Regions from separate parts of the Pseudoalteromonas sp. BZA4 genome, predicted to be linked through region 1. Evidence: predicted binding sites of a transcription regulator. Region 1 holds the regulator's gene; each other region holds the start of a gene.
What was found. The regulator FliA, encoded in region 1, starts transcription of late flagellar genes. The targets are predictions, from matches to a motif close to CTAAAGNTNNNNNNNNNNNNGCCGATA.

Region 1 (7,691 bases):
CTCTCACCGTATAGAATGTCGTTCTCAGGACTAACTCTGTCAGTTAATATGCCTGTGCCGTTAACCCCAGTGCCAACCTGTTGTTGCTGACGAGCTGATTTTTCGAACACCTGCTCCAGTGAGTCTGAGAGAATCTGAAAGTCTTCATTTTTACTAATTGCGATAGCATACATGACCACAAAAAAAGCAAACATGATGGTCATGTAATCGGCATAAGAGACAAGCCAGCGTTCAGTATGTTGGTTTTTTGACGTGTTATGACGCAGACGACGGCGCATCATAATAAATTACTCGTCAACTAAGCTTGGGCGCTCTACACGGTACGCCTCAAGTTTTAGTTCGATATTTAGTGGGCTTTCACCTTGCGAAATAGCAATAATGCCTTCAGCAAGTAGTTCATGATACAGCATTTTTTGCTCAACTTGTTGCTTAAGTTTATTCGCCATCGGCAAGAATAATAAGTTAGCTAAACCAACACCGTAAATAGTAGCGATAAACGCAGTAGCCACACCGGCACCCAGTTTTTCAGGATCGGTGATAAATTGCATAGCCTGAATCAAACCGAGTACCGCACCTAGAATACCAATTGTAGGGCTATAACCGCCCATGGCTTCGTAAACTCGGCTTACCTCAAGTAAGCGCTCGCGCTCAAGCATTAAATCAATTTCAAGGGTATCTCTAAGCTTTTGCTCATCAACCCCATCAACAAGTAGACTCAATCCTTTTGCCGCATACGGGTCTGAATGCGACAGCGCATCAGACTCAAGGGCTAAGTATCCTTCTTGGCGTGCTTTGTGTGACCAACGCTTTACTTCTTCAATGGCTGCATCAATATCGTGATACGGCGGAAAGAACACCCAATGACTGATCTTCAGTGTTTTAGTAAAAACACTTGCAGGGGTTTGAAGCATCACAGCCCCAAGCGTACCACCGAGTACGATGATAAGCGCAGGACCATTAAACAGTGCAGAAACAACCCCGCCCTCTAATGCATAACCAAAGGCGATGGCACTTATCGCGACAATTAAGCCAAGAAAAGATAGCTTATCCACAGCCAGTCTCACGCGTTAGGCGAGCTGCAACATCAGTGAGTGCTAAGCTCTCGCTCGCTAGCCCCGCATTTGCAACAGCTTGTGGCATACCATACACCACACTGGTTTTTTCATCTTGCGCCCAAATAGTAGCACCGACTTGCTTAAGCATACGCGCACCATCACGGCCATCTGCGCCCATGCCCGTTAAAACTACAGCTAGCACATCACCACCAAAGGTTTTTGCAGCACTAGCAAAGGTGACATCAACGCTCGGTTTGTAAGTAATACGCGGACTGTCGTCTTCAAACACACGCAGTGTGCGAGAGCCGCCTCGTCCTTCTATTAGCATTTGTTGACCACCTGGCGCTAAATAAGCGGTACCAGGCACTAAACGGTCACCATTTTGCGCTTCTTTCACATTGATTCTGCATAAGCCATTAAGGCGTGCAGCAAAAGCAGGTGTAAACGCAGCTGGCATATGCTGAATAAGCAAAATAGGATGCGGAAAGTTAGCTGGCAGCTGAGTTAAAATTGTTTGTAGCGCTACAGGCCCACCGGTTGATGTGCCAATAGCAACTAACTGATATTGCTTGCCCGAAGCGCGAATGTTACTCGTACTCGAAGACGATGCGGCAGGCGAACTAGCAGGAGCTGGACGGCTAAAGCTGCGATCAGGTTGAACAATACCGCTACTCGTATTTGCAGTGCTACTGCTCCTTGGTGCAGGAGCCGGAGTTGGTCGCGAAATAGGTGCTGGGCGCGAAAAACGAGAAAGGCGACGGCGACCAATTTCTTTTACTTTATTTTGCAAAAGTGCGATTGCATCTTCATTGTTGCGTGCAATGTCTTCAAATTTTTTCGGTAAAAAATCTAACGCCCCAGCATCCAGTGCATCTAGGGTTGCGGTTGCACCATCACGAGTGAGTGATGAGAACATTAAAATAGGAGTTGGTGTTGCTGCCATTATTTCTTTTACGGCACTAATGCCATCAAGAACCGGCATTTCAACATCCATAGTAATTACATCAGGTTTTAGTTCACGGGCTTTATCTACCGCTTCACGACCGTTTACGGCAAAACCTATCACTTGAATATTGCTGTCTTGCTCTAAAATTTCGCTGACACGACGGCGAAAAAAGCTTGAATCATCAACAACTAATACTTTGACTGCCATTGGCACTCTCTTGTTTTATATCATTCAAAGTGCAGCTAAATACTGCACTTTATTATTTATTATTTATTATTTATTATTAGCCAACGTAGTGTTTAAGCATGCTAGGTACGTCGAGGATCAGTGCAATCCCACCATCAGAAGTAATTGTCGCACCTGCCATACCTGGTGTGCCTTGTAATAAGGCATCTAAAGGTTTAATAACAACTTCCTCTTGACCTATTAACGAGTCAACGACAAAGCCCACTTGCTTAGTACCTATTTGTACAATAACCACGTGGCCTTCTGCTTTACGCTCTTGGCGGTTGGCACCTTTTACTAACCAATGTTGTAAATAGAAAAGCGGGATCGCTTTTTCACGTACAATAATTGTCAGTTGGCCATCAACTACGTTAGTTTTAGTTAAATCAAGGTGGAAAATTTCGCTAACACCAGCAAGTGGTAATGCGAAGGTTTGCTCACCCACAACAACCATTAAGGTCGGTAAGATAGCAAGTGTTAATGGCACCTTGATTTCAAGTGCAGTACCTACACCCAGCTCAGACTGAATATTAACCGAGCCATTTAACTGAGTGATTTTAGTTTTAACAACATCCATGCCGACACCACGGCCTGAGATGTCAGAGATTTCTTCTTTGGTTGAGAAACCTGGTGCAAAGATTAAGTTGTACGCTTCGGTATCCGACAAGCGACTTGCTTGGTCGTGATCAATCACACCTTTGCTAATTGCGATTTTTTTCAGTTTCTCAGCATCCATACCTGCACCATCATCACGAATGGTTAGTAGGATGTGATCACCTTCTTGTGATGCCGAAAGCGTTACGGTACCTGTACGTGGTTTACCTGCGGCTTCACGCACGTCTGGCATTTCAATACCATGGTCAACAGAGTTACGCACTAAGTGCACCAATGGATCAGCAAGTGCTTCAACAAGGTTTTTATCTAAATCGGTTTCTTCACCAACTAGCTGCAGGTTAATATCTTTTTTCAAGCTACGGGCTAAGTCACGAACAACCCGTGGGAAACGGCCAAATACTTTCTTAATTGGCTGCATCCGGGTTTTCATCACCGCGCCTTGCAAGTCTGCGGTTACCACATCTAGGTTAGAGATGGCTTTACCCATTGACTCGCTATTGCTGTTATTAGCAAGGCTCACTAAGCGGTTTCGGACCAATACCAGCTCACCCACCATATTCATGATTTCATCGAGACGTTTAGTATCAACACGTACCGTTGTTTCTGCCTGTGGTGGTGGCGCTTTTTTCGGTGCAGCAGAAGCAGCAGGCGATTTTTCTGGTGCTTTTGCAGGTGCTGGAGCCGGTTTAGGCGCTGCGGCAGCAGGTTTAGGCGCAGGTGCCGGTTTTGATACTGCAGGCTGTGCTGGTTTTGCAGGTTCTGCTTTTGGTGGTTCAGGCGCTTTTTCTGGCGCAGTCGTTTCTAAAGACTGAGGAGCAGTACCTTTACCATGTAATTCATCAAGCAGTGCTTCAAACTCGTCATCGCTAATTTCATCGTCTGAGTCATTGCTTGAAGGTTCTGCTGCAGACGCCTGAGGAGCAGCCTGTGCAGGCTTTGTAGCTTCAGACTGAGCAGGAGTATCTTGTTTTACTTCACCAAAGTTACCAACGCCATGCAGTTCGTCTAATAAGCTGTCAAATTCATCATCGGTAATATCGTCACTGTCATTGCTTACAGTATCTGCAGCAGGTGCTGCTGGGCCTTGGCCTTTACCATGAAGTTCATCTAGTAGGCTTTCAAATTCGTCTTCGGTGATTTCGTCAATATTTTGTGACTCAGCGTTGCTATCTGCAAGACCGCCGCCATCAAATAACATATCAAACGCAAATGGGTCATCTTCATCGATGTTGTCTGTTGTTGTTTCTGCTGTGACTTCAGGCGTATCAACAACTGGCTCTTCAACTGCGGGTTCTTCAGGTGCAACTGCAACAACGTCTGCTACAGATAAATCTTCACCTGCAAGCTCTTCTGCAGTCGGTGGCTGACTTAATTTATGAAGGACTTCTAATAGGGCTGGGTCTGCAGGCTCTGGCTGTTCGCGATTTTGAATCGTAGCGAACATTTCGTTGATAGTGTCGAGAGCCTGTAAAATTACGTCCATTAGTTCTGGTGTTACACTGCGCAGACCTTGGCGTAATAAATCGAAAACATTCTCTGCACCATGACACGCATCTACAAGTTCAGTCATACTTAAGAAGCCTGCACCACCTTTAACAGTATGGAAGCCTCTAAAAATGGCGTTTAATAGATCTTTGTCTTCTGGGTTGTTTTCAAGCTCGACTAATTGCTCTGACAAAAGCTCTAAGATTTCTCCTGCTTCAACAAGGAAATCCTGTAATATATCTTCATCGACTTCAAAGCTCATGCAGCTACTCTCCTCTTAGAAGCCCAGGCTTGATAATAGATCATCGACTTCATCTTGTCCTGAGACAACATCATCGCGAGACTCTTTATCAATAATTGGCCCTTCAGGACCTGCTAGTGTGTCACTTGTTGCAGGTGCTTTTTCTATGGCCTGTTTTTCTTGTTGTTGATGACCATCTTCTTGACTGCCAAACACAGTTAAGAGATTAATTAAACTGTCTTCTACCTCTCGCACCAACTCAATAACACGGCGAATAACTTGTCCGGTTAAATCCTGATAATCCTGCGCCAACAGCACATTAGTCATCAAACCTTGGAGCTCATCGGTTTTGGTATGCGAGTTATTCATGAACTTATCTAAGCTATGACATAACGATTTAAATTCACCGAGTTCAATTTCTCGGTTCATTAAACGATCCCACGTAGGTTTGATTGCGGCAATTTCATCAGCAAGTTGTTGCGCTATTGGTAAACTTGCTTCAACCGCATCCATGGTTTTATTGGCGGCGCTTTCTGTCATTTCCATAACATAATTTAAGCGCTGCTTAGCGTCTGGGATCGCTTCGGTAGTTAAATCAGTGAGACGAGTATCTAGGTCAAAGTTTTTTAATGCTTCATGAAGCTGACGCGTCAATTTGCCGACTTCAGCAAACAACTCTGATTGTTCTTTTGATGCAGCGTCAAGAATGAGCTTATCCGCTTTTTCTTGTTCACCATTTTCAAGATACTCAACAAGTTGACGAGCTTGCTCTAAACTTATTTGAGGCGCAGCAAGTGCTGACATAAGCCTCTCCCCTTAGATTAACCTAGACGTTCAAACACTTTTTCCAATTTGGTTTTAAGTGTCGCAGCAGTGAATGGTTTAACGATATAGCCATTTACACCTGCTTGAGCAGCAGCAACAATTTGTTCTTTTTTCGCTTCAGCTGTCACCATTAAAACAGGAATATGCTTAAGGCTATCATCAGCACGAATTGCACGTAACAAATCAATACCTTGCATACCAGGCATGTTCCAATCTGTTACAACAAAATCAAATTCTTGATTTTGTAGCATTGGCAATGCTGTTGAACCGTCGTCAGCTTCCTGCACATTGGTAAAACCTAAATCCCTTAATAGATTTTTAATGATACGTCTCATTGTAGAAAAATCATCAACAACAAGAATTTTCATGTTTTTATCCAAAACATCCTCCGGTGAGGTTTGAACCTTTATTTACTTACTACTAATTAATCCAGTCATTGATTTTTGCTTTGAGCTTAATCATCGCCTGACCATGTATTTGACTCACACGCGACTCGCTAACATCGAGTATGTGTCCTATTTCTTTTAAGTTCATTTCGTCGTTGTAGTACAAAGACAAAACGAGAGCATCTCTTTCTGGTAACGATTGGATAGCCGTTAATAGAGACTGGTTAAACCGCTCATTTTTAACGTTATTAAACGGTTTGTCTAGTCCTAAATCCTGACCTACTGGTGTGATAACGTCTTCATCTACACCTAAATCTTCAATACCTAATACTTTACTCGAATTTACATCATGTAGAATATGATGGTACTCATCTAGCGTAATATCAAGTTTTTCAGCGACTTCAGTATCTTTGGGCTCACGATTTAAAGAGCTTTCTAATTCGGAAATGGTTTCAGCCACAAGGCGGGCATTTCGGTGAACAGAGCGTGGCGCCCAGTCACCTCTACGAATTTCGTCTAACATCGCACCACGAATACGAATTCCAGCGAAGGTTTCGAAACTAGCACCTTTGCTAGCATCAAAGTTTTTTGACGCTTCAATTAGGCCTATCATGCCTGATTGAATTAAATCATCGAGTTGCACACTGGCAGGTAAACGAGCAATTAGATGGCATGCCACTTTTTTGACTAAAGAGGCATGTTTTTCGACAATCGCATTTAAATTCTGTGCTGATTGATATCCCATCGCTTTATTCACCGATGTTGTCATAGTTAGCCGTTTACTAGTTTTTCAATAAAAAATTCTAAATGGCCAGACGGTTGATTAGGGATCGGCCACTTAACTGCTTTTGTTGCTAATGTTTTAAACGCCACCGCTGCCGGAGAGTTTGGGAATAATTCAACAATCACCTTTTGACGTCGCGTAGATTTACGCATGTTCTCGTCATAAGGAATGGTTGCTACCAACTCCATTGAAACATCTAAAAAACGATCCGTTACTTTTGAAAGTTTAGCAAATAATTCTTGCCCTTCACGCAAACTGCGCACCATATTGGCAACAATTTTAAATTTATATACGCCATGCTCACGGCTAAGCACTTTAATAAGTGCGTAAGCATCAGTAATTGAGGTAGGTTCATCGCATACAACCACAACAACGTCTTGGGCTGCACGAGAAAAGCTTAATACCATGTCAGAAATACCTGCGGCGGTATCAACAATTAATATATCAAATTCGGTGTTTAACTCGCTAAAAGCGCGAATAAGGCCTGCATGCTCAGATGGCGTTAATTCAACCATACTTTGTGAACCAGACGTCGCTGGTACAATTTTGATGCCCGCAGGGCCTTCAACAAGAATTTCGTCAAGCTCACACTCGCCTGACAAAACATGAGATAAATTACGTTCAACACGAAGGCCAAGCATTACGTCACAGTTTGCCAAACCTAAATCGGCATCTAATACTAATACACGATTTCCTTGCTGACCTAATGCGATTGCGGTATTGAGTGAAACGTTGGTTTTACCCACTCCACCTTTACCGCCAGTAACAGCGATAACTTTAACGCCACTATTATTATTTTGATTCATTTTGCGCAGGCCGCTTGCTTGATCTAATACTGTATTAATCATACATCCCTACTGTGTTCGACGCTACTGCTTGACGTCTTGAATGTTGTGCTTTTGCTCGTTTTAAATACAATTGTTCAGCTTTTTTCACTAGTTTTTCAGCATTCGCTACGCGAATATCCTCAGGAACGCGCTGACCGTTAGTAAGATACCCTATTGGCAGGCGATTTTGAATCGCTATGCTAATAATCTCACCTAAACTTAAAGATTCATCCAATTTAGTGAAGATACAGCCACTTAGGTGAACCTTTTTAAAGTGTCTTACGGTTTCTTGCAACACATTT
Region 2 (7,691 bases), on a different contig from region 1:
AAATTTGGCTGTAGGCTCAGCTATAAACTGAGGTGCGGTTACGGATGACTGTTTAGTCTTTTCAGGCTCAGTTTGCTGCGCATTTAGCAAAGTAAGTTGTTCAGTGAGTAAGGTTAACTCACTTTCTATTGTCAGCAAGCGTTCAAGCTCTGGCTTCATCGCTTGGAATTGCTGATGCGACTGCCTCAGCTCTATAAGCTCTTGCTGGCTAATTTTTACTAAGTTTTCTTCACTCACTTGTGGCTCTGACATGCTTTGGCAACCAATGATAGGAGTAACCAGTAAGACTAACCGTACTTTCTTCAGATTTTGAAAAGTAGTAAAAACCATAATTTGCTCCTTGCTAGTGTTGAACATGCTGTTCTGTTACATGGCATTTAATTGCTTGTGATATTAGCTGCACACATTGCTGCTCAAGCTCGTTTGCAGACTGTGGGTCAAAGCCTATCGCAAGCGTGTAGTGTGCATTTGCTTTATCGTGTATATAAAAAGCGTTATGTAGCCCTTGCTGTAACAAACGCTGTTTCACCAATGAGTAATACACTTTTAAAATTTTCAGTGAATTAAACTTACCAATACTCGCTATATATCCTTGGCGCTTTTCGAGTGGTCGCAAAGTAATATCAACCCCCACCAGCACATCACCTTTAGGCGATAATTGTATTTTGTGTGTTTGAGCACTGGTCAGTGATTTTTGCTCTTGGTATTGCTTATCAACAACCGCTTTATACTTACCGGGTTTAATATCAGTAAACAAGTAATAGCCATCATAAGCCGCTTGCGTAGTAGCTACATCATTACCTTGTTCATCCACTAAAGTAATTTGGGCATAAGGTTGAACATTAGAGCCTTGCTCTGTTTGCTGATAAACAGTACCTTCTATTTCGCTGGCATTATTTACTGGGTAATCCATGTACTCAACAAAACCTGCTCGTGGTGTTATGGAGAAACCATCGTGGGCAGGGATCATAAAAGGGTCAGAAAAACTGTCACGATCGAGCACTATATCTGTTGTGCGATTAGCTGGCATAGCTGAAAGAATCGCAATACCTTGTTCATCGGTAATAGCTTGGCGATAATTTTGTAAGCCTTTTACTTTAACACCCGCCAAGCCTTTTTCATTGTAGTCTTTAAGGCCATTATCATTTTCATCTAAAAACACATTAACCATCAAGCTACCAGTATTGGTCAATGTTCGATTACTCATAAATGGCTGATTATATTGACTATCAAAACCAAAACTAAATCGACTATTTAAGCGAATTTGCCATTGTTCATTGCTGTCGTAATTGACATTACTGCTTAAGTTAATCCTGTCATTTTGCCACGTTAATCCTAATTCGGCAGACTGAACATCGTAATCTAGAGAATCCCTTAAAGTTAGTTCTGTTTGTAAGCTTGGGCCTAAACTTCTGCTAAACTCAGCTTCATAACTCACTATTTCACTAACCGGAGAGAGTCGATAATTAACCCCAAACCGACTATACACTCTACCTAGGCGTGTTTGTAAACGCGTCGTACCATCAACACTTTCTTGCCCAACACTTAAGTCTTGCCACTGCAATAAATTATTTATAGAGACGTTTGCATAGTTGTAATTTAAACGGTTATAAACTTGCTTTAAATCACCACTTTGTGCGTGTTGAATCAGAAAGTTATTCTGATAATTGAGCCGCCCAAAATCATTTTTCATCAGCTCACCAGACATATCAAACTGATAGCTTTTCAGCGTTATATCTCGACCATTCTGATTATCAGTACGGTTCGTTGCGCTGAATAGCAAAGACTGATCAGCCAATTTAGTTCTTGTTGTTAATTCAAATTCTCTTTGTTGTTGATTGTTTTCTTCATATTCCAGATTAACCAAAAACCTGTCTAACAAGCTAAGGTTCGTTCCTAGAGCAACATGATATAGCTCATCTTGCTCTCGTTTTTGCGCCATGAAGCCTGAATACATGGCAATGTTATCACTCACACCATATTGGTATCGCCCTGCAGCAACCCAGCCCTTGTTGGCACTGTAGTTACTGCTGCCAAGTAACTGCTCACCTTGCTCTGAAACAGAAAACTCATAAACAGCTTCCCCTTGCTCAAGCTGCGTGCCATCAATGTAGTAATACTCAGTTTTTCGCTCTACTTGTCCTTGTGGGCCATAAAAGATCAACTCAAAGCTGTTTTCACCAAACAGTAAATCAATATCAGCAAAAACATAGCGACCATCAGTCAAGCTCAGCTGCTGATCAATCAAAATGCCATTACGATATAATTCAACATCCCAACCTGGCTGTACTGCACCAGTTAGATTCACCCGATTATTATCAATAGCTTGCCCTAGTTGATAATTCGAAATTTTAACCCCGCGACCGTATTGGTTGTTATAACGGCTGCCAACTTGCGTAGCTGTGACATCACCTACTTCAATAAGACTTGCAGCAAGTGGACCTAATAATTGATTATTCACATCTTGCTTGGAGAAAGTTAGCCTTGAGTTATTCAATAAATCACTTTCACGACCCGATAAAAAGTATTCCATCGTTAAATATGCAAAATCTTGCGAGCCAAGTAATGAGTAACTAGCCTGACTGCCATCATTATCTTGGGTATAATTCAATTGTAAGTCAGCCACAGGGACAGATAAGGCCTGATATGGGCTTGGTTTCCAAGGTAAGGTTGCTTGTTTTTGAGTACTATAGCTTTGCAGTTGTTTTTTGTGACGCTGCGCTTGGGCGACAACCGGATAAACAGACTCAGTTTCAATATGTAGCTCTAAGCTTGCGTAGTCAGAGCGGTGCTTAAATTCTAAAGCCTCTGCAAGTACTGCTGCCTCAATATAAATATCATCGTCAACACTAATTTGTTGCTCAGTAAGCTGCCACTTTTTGTTATCTGTAATCAGCTCTTTTTGAGCTGTTAATTGAAAGGTTTTATTAGTGTTGATGAACCAACCTTCTGCCCTCTCGGCTGATAAATCGACATTGATTGCTAATTGTAAGATATCAACTAGCCCTGAAAGCCCCAACAATATGTCTTGATCAGACTTAAGGGCAAAAATCTCACCGAGGTAATTTTCATTTAAATAAATTGAAAATAGCAAAAACTCCCCAGTCGCAATTCGCTGCTGGGTGTCTAAGGTGTCTGCAGAATGATTGATAGCAGGTGTATGCTTTGATTGTGGAGCATGAAGCTGCTCGCCATTTAGCTTAGCCTTTATGGCATTGAGTCTAGCTAGTACATCCTCTGTACTCACAGTCGAATTAGCAAAGCTAATAGGGCTTAATAGCATAAGCCCTAACGCAAATAAGCGATTCATAAGTTTTTTCGCATTAATCCCTAATGTCGAATAGGCAATGTATATGAGCCAAAATCGACGCCTTCATACTCATCGGCACCTTGATATTTAAGCTCAATGTTCCCTTGTTTTGGCATCTGTTTACCAGAGAATAAATCTAACAATACAGTCGCTTGTTCAATTTCAGGGTATAAGCTTAGATTCCCGATTTCTGCGATTTTTTCTTGTTTACCTGCAGAGTTAGTAACATACGCGCTAAGTCGACCGTAACTACTAAAACCTTGTTCTTCTGTTAATTTAACGGCAATTTTTGGTTTTTTGTTTAGAGAATCTTCAACTATTTCTGCAGTTTGAAATGCAACTTTTGGTAGCTCACCTTGTTCACGATATATAACTGGAATACTAAAACTCAAAATCATGTTTACTTTAAGCCCAGCCTTAGCTGCTTTATCTTCATTTGGTAAGGCTTGAAATAGTAAATGAGAACGATATTCCCCTTTAGTCAAATTCTTAGGCTTTCTAATCGCTATTTTAACCGTTTGCCTTTCGCCCGGTGCTAAGCGAATTTGCTTTGGGGATAAACGCGTCATTGGTGAAAGGCTCCTTGCTACAGGCTCACTCAATGTTTGGTAACCACCTGCGGGGAGCGCTAATTTTTCGCTCCATACCACGCGATATGTTCTATATTCATCTGAACTATTAATGACGGTGACTTTTGCGCTACGTTGGCGCTCATCAAATGAAACTCGCGTTGGTGAAATAAGTAAATTTGCCGTTGCGTATTGACTGAATAAAACAAAAAAGAGTCCACATAAAAGACGTTTTGCGAACATATCTATCCTTAGTAATCGACTGATATTTCTAAATAAGTTGAAGAAGAGTAATGACCATCTGCGTATGCTTTAGCGCTACGATCTGTTGTTAAAATACCGCCAATAAATACTTTTGCCTCACCAAACTCATTGCTAATCACAAATTTGGGAAAACCATTTAGACGTACAGAAAATCCAGCACTTGTACTGCCATCTACATCATGTATTAGCTGAGCTGTAGAAAGTGGCTTTATCTCTAACTGAGTTCTGGCTGGTAAGCCAGTGAGTAATAACTCTGCTGGGCGGCCATTTTTAAGTACATAAATAGAGCCCTGTGTATTGATACTGCCATCATCTTTGACAATTACAGAGCTGATATTTGTATTAGCTAAAATAACCAGAGTGCCAAAATCAAGCGCTTGTTGCTCTGAGCTCGCTGCTTGTAGAGGCAAAGAGAAAACAGAAAATAGCACAGTGGCTAATAGCAAGAAGCGCATGATAAATTGCCCAAACTAATAATTAATAGGCAACTTCTAGTTGAAAAGTTCCTGTATACTCAACATCACGATAAGGCTCAGATGATGATGTATTTGCGGTAGATAAATTGGCACCAATGTTAAACTCAACACTGCCGTCAGCATCTGCTGTTAAATTTGGGCTGCCAGGAAGATAGTAAGCATTGGCATTTGGGCCAGAAGTAATAAAATATCTCCAACCATCAACAATAAAGTTTGGCTCATTTAAACCTTGCCCATCAGAAGCTAAAGTATTAGCAGTGGGATCAGTAATCGACAAACGCGCATTTGGCACCGCTTCCGATACCGTAAATGAAGCAGGAGACCCTTGCTCAATAATTGAAATAATCGCAGGAGATACATCTGTTCTTGTTGAAACAGGGCTTGCATCAGGTTCTGGGTTGATAGTTAAAACAGCTTGCGCAACACCTGAAGGATCGGCTACGGCACGAATAGTACCAAAATTTAGATCATTTCCTTTTGTTAAAACGACTGAGTTTTGAACCTTTACTGTTGCACTGAAAGATTCAGTAGTGGCATAAGCAGAAAATGCTAATGAGCATGCAATTAGAGAAAGAGGTAATTTCATATTAAGTCCTTATAATTAAATGGCTAAGCCATTTTTCTGTATCTTAAGCTTTATCGACCTCTAGAACAAATACTTTAAGATTAATTTCCTAATTTTTAAGAGGAAAGATGCTTAAAGCATCTCTCCAATAAATGGTGCCGTCACACAGGTTTGCCCCATTCTTTTGGCTATCTCACAAAATGCAGTAGCCTGAGTATAATTTGCAAATGGACCAGCCCTTAACCCATACAAGGTTACGCCTTTTTGCTCTCGTGTTTTAAAACGAAAATCAAGGCCATTTAAAACAGCAGGATAATCACGTTTGAGCTTTAAGACCTGATAACTAACTTTTTTCGGTGTTAAATATAAACCTAATTGCACACCCGCTTCAACCGCTTTGTTTGCTGCAATAATCGCCTCAAGTGAGTCTGTTGATGATGCTTTCAGTACTTGCGTTTGTTCGCTTTGATGAATAATCACATCATTTTGTGGCTCTGCTGATTGCAGCGCAGTTAAATCACTATTAGCTGATAGCACTTCGATTAACAACGCAAGGTCTTTTTCCATGGCTGAAAGGCGCTCAATGCTCGGCTGTTGATTTTGCCACTCGGCAGCAAATTGCTGTACTTGCTGCTCAGTATAAGCTGGCTGAGTTTGCTCTTGGCTCATCATACATGCTGTCAAAGCAGTTAAGCTGATGGTTATCAGTAGATATTTAGAGAAAATAGAAAAATGCATGGTGACGTCAATTCTAAAAAACAGACTTAAATCTTAGCAATAAAAATGCCACCTTTAGAGTGAATATTTGACGCTAAAAATAAACTCGGTTGTCAGTGTAGTTGCTTACCCAGCAATCAATGCCTTGTCGTTTAATCGCTTCACAATCGGCTTTCGCATTTTTTAAATACTTATAACGGCCAAACTTAAGACGATAATAAGTATGCTCATTTACTTGTGCTACTTCAACATTGAGTATCGGTTTACCTTGAAAGATGCTTGGAGCACGCTTAACCATTTTTTTAAATGAATAAGCCAGGCCTTGTTCAGATCCAACAGACATAAGCTGTAAAGCAAAACTATAACTATGATTAGAAAGCTCAGCCTTTGCCGATGACTCTGGCACAGAGCTAAATTTTTTATCTGAAGTCTGCTTAACAGTTTTAACTGATGAATAGTTTGTGCTTACCCTATCTGGGCTCGCTTGCATTTGCACATGATAAGTACTTGGCTGATTGAACGATTTATTAAAAAGGTTGGGAAAATCTAAGTTTAGAGTTTGATTTTCAAGAAAATAATGCCAAGGATTATTACTACAGCCAGATACAGCTAGTAACACCACTAGGTATAAACTGTAACGTAAAGACTTTAAGTAGCATTTCATAATCAGGATTCTTTAAAGTACCATTAAAAAACAACTTCTTATCCAAAGAAGAGCACACTGTTAGTACTTACCTGTACATCAACACTTAATAAGATAATTTGAGATATAAAACATAACCACTAACAAATTAACGTTTCGACTATAATTTTTTATTTTAGTTCTGAATTGAAAAAACTTAAGATGAAACAATTAATTTACATTCAATAGTAACAATGAGTTAAGACAAAGGTATATCAGAAAAATCCTTTATTGGGTAATAATCGGCAATTGTAAGGTTTATGTAAATAATAAAAAAGTGCCATATAGGCACTTTTTTACATAATTTTTAACTAGATGGTTTGCATTGCTTATTTAACCAGCGACTTAATGAAGTCTGTTAGCTCACCTTTGAATTCATCACGACGCAGTGCAAATTCAACAATGGCTTTTAAATAACCAATTTTGCTGCCGCAGTCGTGGCTTTTACCTTTCATTGAATAAGCATCAACAATTTCTTTTTCCATTAGCATAGCAATGGCATCTGTTAATTGGATTTCATCACCAGCACCAGCTGGGGTTTTTGCAAGTAATGGCCAAATATTTTTGCTCAATACGTAGCGACCTACAACAGCAAGGTTTGAAGGTGCTTGATCAACAGGAGGTTTCTCAACCATGTTTAAAATAGCAGCGCTTTCACCTTGTTGAATTTTTACATCACCTAAATCTACTACACCAAACTTATCAACTTCGTTTTGTGGCACAGGTTCAACCATAATCTGGCTTTCACCCGTACTTTCAAAACGCTGGATCATTTCAGCTAAGTTATCTTTTTTAAGGTCGCTTGCTACATCATCGATGATCACATCCGGCAAGATAACTACAAATGGTTCATTACCAATGATAGGAGCTGCACAGTTAATAGCATGGCCGAGACCTTTCGCTTCACCCTGACGAACTTGAATAATCGTGACATCTTTCGGACAAATTGATTGTACTTCTGCAAGTAATTGGCGCTTTACACGTTTTTCAAGCGTAGCTTCTAACTCAAAACTGGTATCAAAGTGGTTTTCAATTGAGTTTTTACTTGAATGCGTTACTAAAACAATTTCTTTAATTCCTGCTGAAATTGCTTCATTTACAACGTACT
Region 3 (7,691 bases), on a different contig from region 1:
CTGCAATGGCTTCAAGGCCATTTTGAGCCGTACTGATGGTGTGCCCAGCTTGCGATAATAAAATGTTCAGTAGCTCAACATTTTGCTCAATGTCATCAACCACTAATATGCGAAGTTTTGGTAAGTTTAATTGATTACAAGTTAGGGTATCGACTTGGCTGATATCACCTTCTTGTAAAGGTAGGGTAAAGTAGAAGCAGCTGCCTTTACCTTCTTCACTAATAGCACCAATTGAACCACCCATTAACTCAACAAGCTGCTTACTAATAGTTGTGCCAAGACCTGTGCCACCAAATCGGCGTGTCATGGTGCCGTCGGCTTGTTCAAATGGCTGGAAAATAGCTTCTAAGCGGTGCTTGGCTATGCCAATACCACTGTCTTGCACTTCGAAAAACAATTGTTTGTTTTGAGTTTGACTCACCGTAATTGTGACAGACCCTTGCTCGGTAAATTTAATGGCATTACCGATGAGATTATTCATCACTTGGCGAATGCGAGACTCATCGCCAATATAAATGGGCGCAACACTATCAGCGATAATCAAATCAAGCAGAATATCTTTACGCTTCGCTTCAAGCCAAAAAGTCGAGACGATATTGTCGAGCAAGGCTTGTAAGTTAAAGTGCTCAGCCTGAATATCGAGTTTGCCTTTTTCTAGTTTTGCAGAATCTAGTACTTCATTGAGCAAATGCAGCAGTGAGCGAGCTGATTTATTGACGGTAATAATATGTTTTTGTTGCTCTTTACTGAGTGGGCTATCCATTAATATGTCGCTAAAGCCGATTATGGCATTCATTGGCGTGCGTATTTCATGGCTCATGTTTGCCATAAATGATTGTTTTGCTTGTGCTGCGGCTTCAGCTTCTTGTTTAGCCTTTTTGAGTGATTCTTCATATTCGTGACGAGCGGTGATATCGATAAGTACACCATCGATCCACTTTTGTTCAGAATCACTACTTTCATTAATTGTTCCTTGGTCTAAAACCCACACAACGTTTCCATTTCGATGGCGAATGCGGTACTCAACCGCATATTGGTTTTTTTCAGCTATGGCTTTTTCCATAACTTCATCAATATGCGCTACATCATCGTTATTAATGATTTGAGCAAATGTAACTGTGCCATCGGTAAACTCTTCAGGGCTGTAACCAGTTAAGTCAGCAACACTGGGGCTTATAAATTTCATTGTCCAGTGCTCATCTAACAAACAACGAAATACAGCGCCGGGAGTATTGTTCATTAAAGTACGATATTGCTTTTCTTTTTCTTCGAGACTTTGCTGCAGTGCACGTTGCTCAGTTAAATCGGTTATAAAGCCTACAAACAATGTTTCTGCGTTAGGTTGCTTCACTTCACCAAGACCTAACCGAATCGGGAATAAATGACCATCTTTATGTTTTGCAAACACATTTCGGTTAACGCCAATCACTTTTTTAACTTCATGTCTGCTACTGTCCGCTAAGTAACCATCATGTTGAGCGGCTATATCGTCGTTCATTAATAGTTTTACGTTTTTACCTAACACTTCATCTTGTCGCCAACCAAAAATAGTTTCTGCGGATTTATTAAAGCTTAAAATAATGCCATGAATATTAATTGTTACGATGCCATCTATTGCAGTGCCTAAAATAGCATCCAAGCGCGACTCTTCTGCTGATTTTTCTGCCAGTAATAAGCGAAAACGTACCATGCCGTTAATAATACCAACCAGAGCGGTTAATAATACGGTGGCAAATGAAACGCTAATGGCGATAAAAGTGAGTTGTGAGGTTTGAACGTTTTCAGATAACAAAGGTGAGGTTGCAACAAAGCGAGTGGCGGCCATTCCCATATAGTGCATACCAGCCACAGCAAAGCCAAAGATAATGGCGCAAATGACACGGGTTTGAAACACAGTGAGTTTTTTAAAATACTCACCTAGGTGAAACCGCGCATATAAGCCGACAAAAGATAATGCAACAGCCATCACAATAGATGCTGCAAACCAAGCTGGGTCGTAGCGAAGCAGCGGACTCATTTGCATGGCTGCCATCCCAGAGTAGTGCATTGCACCAATGCCAGAGCCAAGTAATACAGAGCCAATGAGTAGCTTTATTGTTGTTGGTATTTGCTTTAAATCTTTGCGTTTCAAAAATGAAAATGCGGTATAGCAGGCTAAAAATGCAGGAATAAATGAAAAAAATGTCAGTGTAGGGTCGTACTCCACGGTGGTGCATAATGAAAAAGCTAGCATGCCGATAAAGTGCATACTCCAAATCCCACCTGACATTACCAAGGCACTTGTTGCACTGCCTAATTTACGGTACGAATCAAATTGAGTTCTATTTGCTAGATCAATGATATGGAGTGAAAAATAAGCAGCAAAAATAGCCGTAGCAATAGAAAGAGCAACTAAGCTTGGATCATAGACACCACTTACTATTAAGCTGGGGTCTTGATCGGTGATAAAAAATTTCGCGAGCATAATATTTTTTTGAAACGGCTTATTATAGCAGTCTAATACAAATTGTTCTGAATTTAGAGAAAAACCTATCACTTAAGTACGTAGGATTCAAAACCTTGGCTATATTTAATTAAAAAGGAGTAGTTCGAGGTGGGTAGATGAGAAGAACCGAGCAAACATTAGTTGAGCAAATGCAGATTAATGATGTAGAAATCCAACACAGAATGAGCTTATTAGGGCTGACTTCAAATAGTCTGTCATCTCTTTTGAACTATAAACCTATAATCGAATCAGCCATCGAAAATGTAGTGAATGAGTTTTATAAAAAACAAACCGAAGTGGATGAAATTTCGTTACTAATTGGTGATGCAGATACTTTAACACGACTCAGAGATGCACAAAGGCAGTATATAATCGATTTATTTTGTGGTCGTTACGAGCATGAATATGTTAACAACCGTCTACGGATTGGTATGGTGCATAAGCGTATTGGGGTTGAGCCAAAGCTTTACTTATCGGCGGTGTGTACTTTAAAAGAGCTCATTTTTAATGTGCTTCGCACCACAATAAGCGATCAAGATGAGTTAAATCAGACCCTTACCATCATTGATAAATTGATTTACTTTGATACGACGTTGGTCTTTGATACTTATATCGACAGCTTAGTGGGTGAAATTGAAAATGCGAAACGCCGCACCGAAGTCTATGCGAAAGGCCTTGAAGAAAAAGTCGCTCAGCGCACTCAAGAACTTGAGAAACTCGCTAAACTCGACCCACTCACCAACCTCTACAATCGCCGTGTAATGCAAGAGCTATTACAACGCGACCTTGCCAGAGCCAGACGTCACAAATCACCATTAACGGTTGTTTATTTTGATTTAGATGACTTTAAGTCAGTGAATGACACACAAGGCCACTTAAAAGGTGACGAAGTCCTTAAATATATAGGCCAATACTTACTTGAAAATATTCGCGAGATTGATATACCGTGCCGTTATGGCGGCGATGAATTTTGCATCATCTTACCCGATTGCGAGTTAGATAGCGCCTTTACTATTTGTGAAAAACTTATAGCCGCATTTGAACAACAATACCCTGAGCTTCATCTAAGTTTTGGTCTTATTGCAGCGCCACTTGATAGCACGGTAGATGCTGAAGAGTTAATTAATCGAGCCGACAAAAAAATGTATCAGGCAAAAGAGCATAAGGGTTCATACATTATGCGTTAGCGAGTCATACGCTTTACAAAAACAACGACGAATAAAGCAAGCGAAAAGCTACCACAAAATGCTTCTATGGCTGCGATTAACCTCGAAAAACCTATTGGCGTAATGTCACCATAGCCAAGGGTTGTAAAAGTCACCACGCTGAAGTAAAAACTATTCAACAATGCCGACAAATTGCTTTGAAATGAGTTTTCAAAGCTCAGTTGCATCACAGAATCTTGATAACTTACCCCGAATAAGAAATAACAAAATGCACAGCAAATAATGAGTGACAGACTAAAGCGAATGACATTTTCGGGCTTTTCGCCATAACCACATAACATATCTATAAAGCTGGAAGTAATTTGCTTGGTTGAGCCTTTTCGGTATTGCGCATGACGCATTCTTAATTCTTTGTAGGTGAAGTTACCGGCGAGCTCAAAAAGCCCTTGATGTTCAGAGGCTTTTCTTAAATTGCGATATATTTCTTCAGATTGCTCAAATAAGTCTCGTGCTTCATCATGCTGTTTATTTTTACGTGCTTTAAATGCAGCCGCTTCTTGTAATAATTGGTCACCCAATTCGATGTTATCAATTCTGCTGTCGTTGAGCTTAATACCTAGTAAGTTGGTATTTTTTAAATCACAGTAATGCAAACTCGCGCTATGTAAATTAGCTTTCATTAATGAAGCATTGGCTATTTTATTATTAAATAGGTGAGCGCCCGTTAAATTCGCACGATAAAAATTACAATAGGAGAGATCATAACCTTCTTCGTCATCCTGCTTTATTAAGTTAAGTCCTGAAAGGTTCGCTCTTTGCAATTGCAGGCCCTCTAATAAGCCACCTTTTTTTGCATAGCGCTCTAATTTTTGGGTTAGATCTAGCCCTGATTTATCAAATTTACTATCATGCCAAAAGCAAAATCCAGAGCCCATATCTGTTTCTTGGCACTTGTTACCTGTTGGTGAGGTATAACTACAACATGGTTTGTCAGGCATAAAGGTGAAAACTTATTTGTGAGTCATCTTTATAGATTAGCAGCTATTTAGCAGGGTAAAATGGAATCTCTTATTTTTATTAATCGAATTGGCTGACCTTTGTTGGATTACACCCTAAAGCGCAGTAAACGCAGAACCACAGTGGCAATTAAAGTTGCCGAGCAGAAATTGACCGTTTATGCGCCTTTTTATGTTTCACAAACTGAGATTGATGCCTGGTTAAAGACCAAGCAAGGTTGGGTCGCTGAACAAATAGCCAAACAATCCATTCATGCTGAGCGCCGTCAACTACCATTAGTAAACGCCACTATTAAGTTGTTTGGGCAAAACGTGCCGATAGTATTCGCTAAAGGCCCGAAAAGCATGTGGCAACAAGATGCACAGTCTCAGCTTACCTTATCAATATCATCACGTGTCAAACATCAAGAAGCTAACTACCTCGCTTTGCTGGAGCAGTTTTTACATGAAAAGCTTGAGAGCTATATCGAAATGCGTGTTCATGATTATTGTGTACAGATGTCTGAATCGCTCCCTACAAAGCTTAAAATTCAACATTATAAACGTCGTTGGGGCAGTTGTAATAAACGCCGCGAGCTGACTTTTAACTTACATTTAGCAAGTGCGCCAACCTGGGTGATTGATTATGTGGTTGTACATGAGCTTGCGCATCTTTTACATATGAACCATAGCGCTAAGTTCTGGCAACGTGTGAACCAGTATTATCCAAATTATAAAAAAGCCGAGCAATGGTTAAAAGCAAATGGAAGTAGTTTGAGTTGGTAGCTTAAGTTAGCGAGAGTAAAGTTAGCGAGAGTAAAGTTAGCGAGAGTAAAGTTAGCGAGAGTAAAGAGTGGTGGAGGGAGCTGGATTCGAACCAGCGAAGGCTGAGCCGTCAGATTTACAGTCTGATCCCTTTGGCCGCTCGGGAACCCCTCCACACAAATTTTTACTATTGCATCTGGCCCCACTTTTCTAAGAAGGAAAGTGGTGGAGGGAGCTGGATTCGAACCAGCGAAGGCTGAGCCGTCAGATTTACAGTCTGATCCCTTTGGCCGCTCGGGAACCCCTCCAATGCAACGGCGCTGATAATAGCAAACTTATTATTTAAGTAAAGAAAAAAACTAAAGAAAAATGCATAAATGCCGATAACTGGTTAATCAAGAAACTATTTGGCTAAAGACTATGCAAATTGATGGTTTGTTGCTCACAGAGAGCCAACTCGATAATCGTCTAAATAAAAGTGTTCACGAGCACCGCTCTGGAGAGTTTGCTTTATTACTAGCAATGCTTTCTCATGATGCGCTCGATTTTAGCCAGTTTCACCTGCCAAAAACTGAATTAAGCAATCCTGAAGTATCTGAATCTGCTTTGCGCACCGAGTTAGGTGCAGGCCCCACACAACCATTGGCTCCCGAACAGTTTGATATGCTGATTGGGCAAGAAAATGCACTTAGACTATTGCAAGGTGGTTTATCAGACATCAGATTACGTCATTGTTTAAACCCAGAGCCACTGAATGTTCGTGATGATAAGCAGCATGTGCCGCTAGAAGTGATTGATAACTGTGAGCCTGCAGTTAGAAAACGCTTTTATGAAAAAAATAAACCCGTTGAGCGCCCACAAATCGATGCAGCTGCATTTTATGATAGCCTTACTGACGAGGCGATACATCAACCTCTTCATTTAGCTACAGCCTAGGTATAAGTGGCTTAATCGAAATGTCATAGACTTCGAATACACTAAGAATAGACTTATATTTAAGTAAAACTGCAAAAAGTACAGCTAAATTAAGATGTGCTTGTTATAATAGCAGTCTATGGCTTAATGCCATTGTCATTGAACCAAGTTACTAGGACTATAATGAAGAAAACATTCACGCTAAACCACGAGAAAATTAAATATCCTCGTATGGTTGATGCAGCCAAGCACGAAGTAAAAAAATACTTAAAACGTGAGCGTAATAAAAGACTCCCAGCAGGCGCCGACTATTGGGCGTTTGACTGTAAGTTTGGTGAATCAGCGGAAGAGGCCAATGTCGTTCACGTGGCAGAGATTAATAAATGTATTAGCGATATTGAAGCAAAACAGCTTACATCGTTTTACGTTGAAATCTTAGCGCGTCCTGCACAGCGTCAACATCAAGAGTTTGACGAAGAGTAATACCCATACTGTTCTGCAGTAATACTCTAATACAAAAAAGGGCCTTCAGGCCCTTTTTTAGTTTTAGTAATTAATTATCGCGCAAATGGATCTGCATTAATTTTTTCTATGTACCAATTGCCTTTTTTACGCATCATTTTCACACTGCGCATATCATCAATTTTCTTACCATTAAAATAACCTGTAAAAATTAAATTGATGTTGGCTTTATCGCCATACTGTTCGCGCAAGCTCATGTTAGTCATATCGACTTCAATTACTACTTCATCGTATTGCATATTAACCAGGTTACGAGCGAACTGCCCAGCAGTACCATAAGATTTCATAATTCGCGCCATTTTCGGCGTGGCGTATTCCATTGCAAGGTTTAAATCGTTCTGGTTGTACAAAGCATCAAAATAGAGAGTCGCTACATTACCTGGGGTGTTTTTTTCGCCCTTTGGTGCGTCTTCAGAACCGCAACCGAAAAGAATGCTGCTACTTAGAAGGATAAAAGTTAAAAGTATATTTTTCATTGTTGTAGTTTTTCGAGTGAACTTAAAATTAAGTGTGTGACTAAATGAGCATGATGTAAAGTTAACTCGGTAAAATTATTGGTTTTATTTATTTTAGGTAATAAAAAAGGACGCATGTCTGCATCCTTTTTTAACAACTAAGTGATTCTTAGTGGTTACTGAACTAGCTCTTTATCACTGAACTCTTCAGCAAATAATGGGCTAGATAAGTAACGCTCAGTCGCACTTGGTAAAATTACCACAATGTTCTTGTCTGCGTTCTCAGGTTTTTCAGCAAGGCGTTTTGCCGCAACTACTGCTGCACCAGAAGAAATACCCACTAAAATACCTTCGTTTTTCATCAGTTCATGAGCCATAGCAATCGCAT

Region 2: ABMY41_RS09010 (DUF4402 domain-containing protein) is a predicted target of FliA. The motif match lies at 5,257-5,283, and genes of this name have one in related genera.
Region 3: ABMY41_RS15410 (VC2046/SO_2500 family protein) is a predicted target of FliA. The motif match lies at 5,771-5,797, and genes of this name have one in related genera.

The regions. Positions count from the first base shown of each region.
Region 1 is NZ_JBECOT010000029.1:25,704-33,394, reverse strand. It holds gene ABMY41_RS12925 (flagellar motor protein MotB) at 1-281, opposite strand, end outside; gene ABMY41_RS12920 (flagellar motor protein) at 288-1,052, opposite strand; gene ABMY41_RS12915 (chemotaxis response regulator protein-glutamate methylesterase) at 1,045-2,208, opposite strand; gene ABMY41_RS12910 (chemotaxis protein CheA) at 2,285-4,588, opposite strand; gene ABMY41_RS12905 (protein phosphatase CheZ) at 4,604-5,371, opposite strand; gene cheY (chemotaxis response regulator CheY) at 5,389-5,772, opposite strand; gene ABMY41_RS12895 (RNA polymerase sigma factor FliA) at 5,813-6,523, opposite strand; gene ABMY41_RS12890 (MinD/ParA family protein) at 6,550-7,410, opposite strand; gene flhF (flagellar biosynthesis protein FlhF) at 7,403-7,691, opposite strand, start outside.
Region 2 is NZ_JBECOT010000016.1:31,905-39,595, forward strand. It holds gene ABMY41_RS08990 (SPOR domain-containing protein) at 1-330, opposite strand, end outside; gene ABMY41_RS08995 (hypothetical protein) at 344-3,310, opposite strand; gene ABMY41_RS09000 (fimbria/pilus periplasmic chaperone) at 3,331-4,122, opposite strand; gene ABMY41_RS09005 (DUF4402 domain-containing protein) at 4,131-4,598, opposite strand; gene ABMY41_RS09010 (DUF4402 domain-containing protein) at 4,621-5,205, opposite strand; gene ABMY41_RS09015 (SPOR domain-containing protein) at 5,317-5,922, opposite strand; gene ABMY41_RS09020 (SPOR domain-containing protein) at 5,996-6,565, opposite strand; gene galU (UTP--glucose-1-phosphate uridylyltransferase GalU) at 6,913-7,691, opposite strand, start outside.
Region 3 is NZ_JBECOT010000041.1:18,557-26,247, forward strand. It holds gene ABMY41_RS15380 (PAS domain S-box protein) at 1-2,464, opposite strand, end outside; gene ABMY41_RS15385 (GGDEF domain-containing protein) at 2,602-3,672, shown strand; gene ABMY41_RS15390 (ion channel) at 3,669-4,649, opposite strand; gene ABMY41_RS15395 (SprT family zinc-dependent metalloprotease) at 4,752-5,432, shown strand; tRNA gene ABMY41_RS15400 (tRNA-Tyr) at 5,501-5,585, opposite strand; tRNA gene ABMY41_RS15405 (tRNA-Tyr) at 5,635-5,719, opposite strand; gene ABMY41_RS15410 (VC2046/SO_2500 family protein) at 5,832-6,347, shown strand; gene ABMY41_RS15415 (DUF6172 family protein) at 6,510-6,809, shown strand; gene ABMY41_RS15420 (hypothetical protein) at 6,884-7,324, opposite strand; gene cysK (cysteine synthase A) at 7,480-7,691, opposite strand, start outside.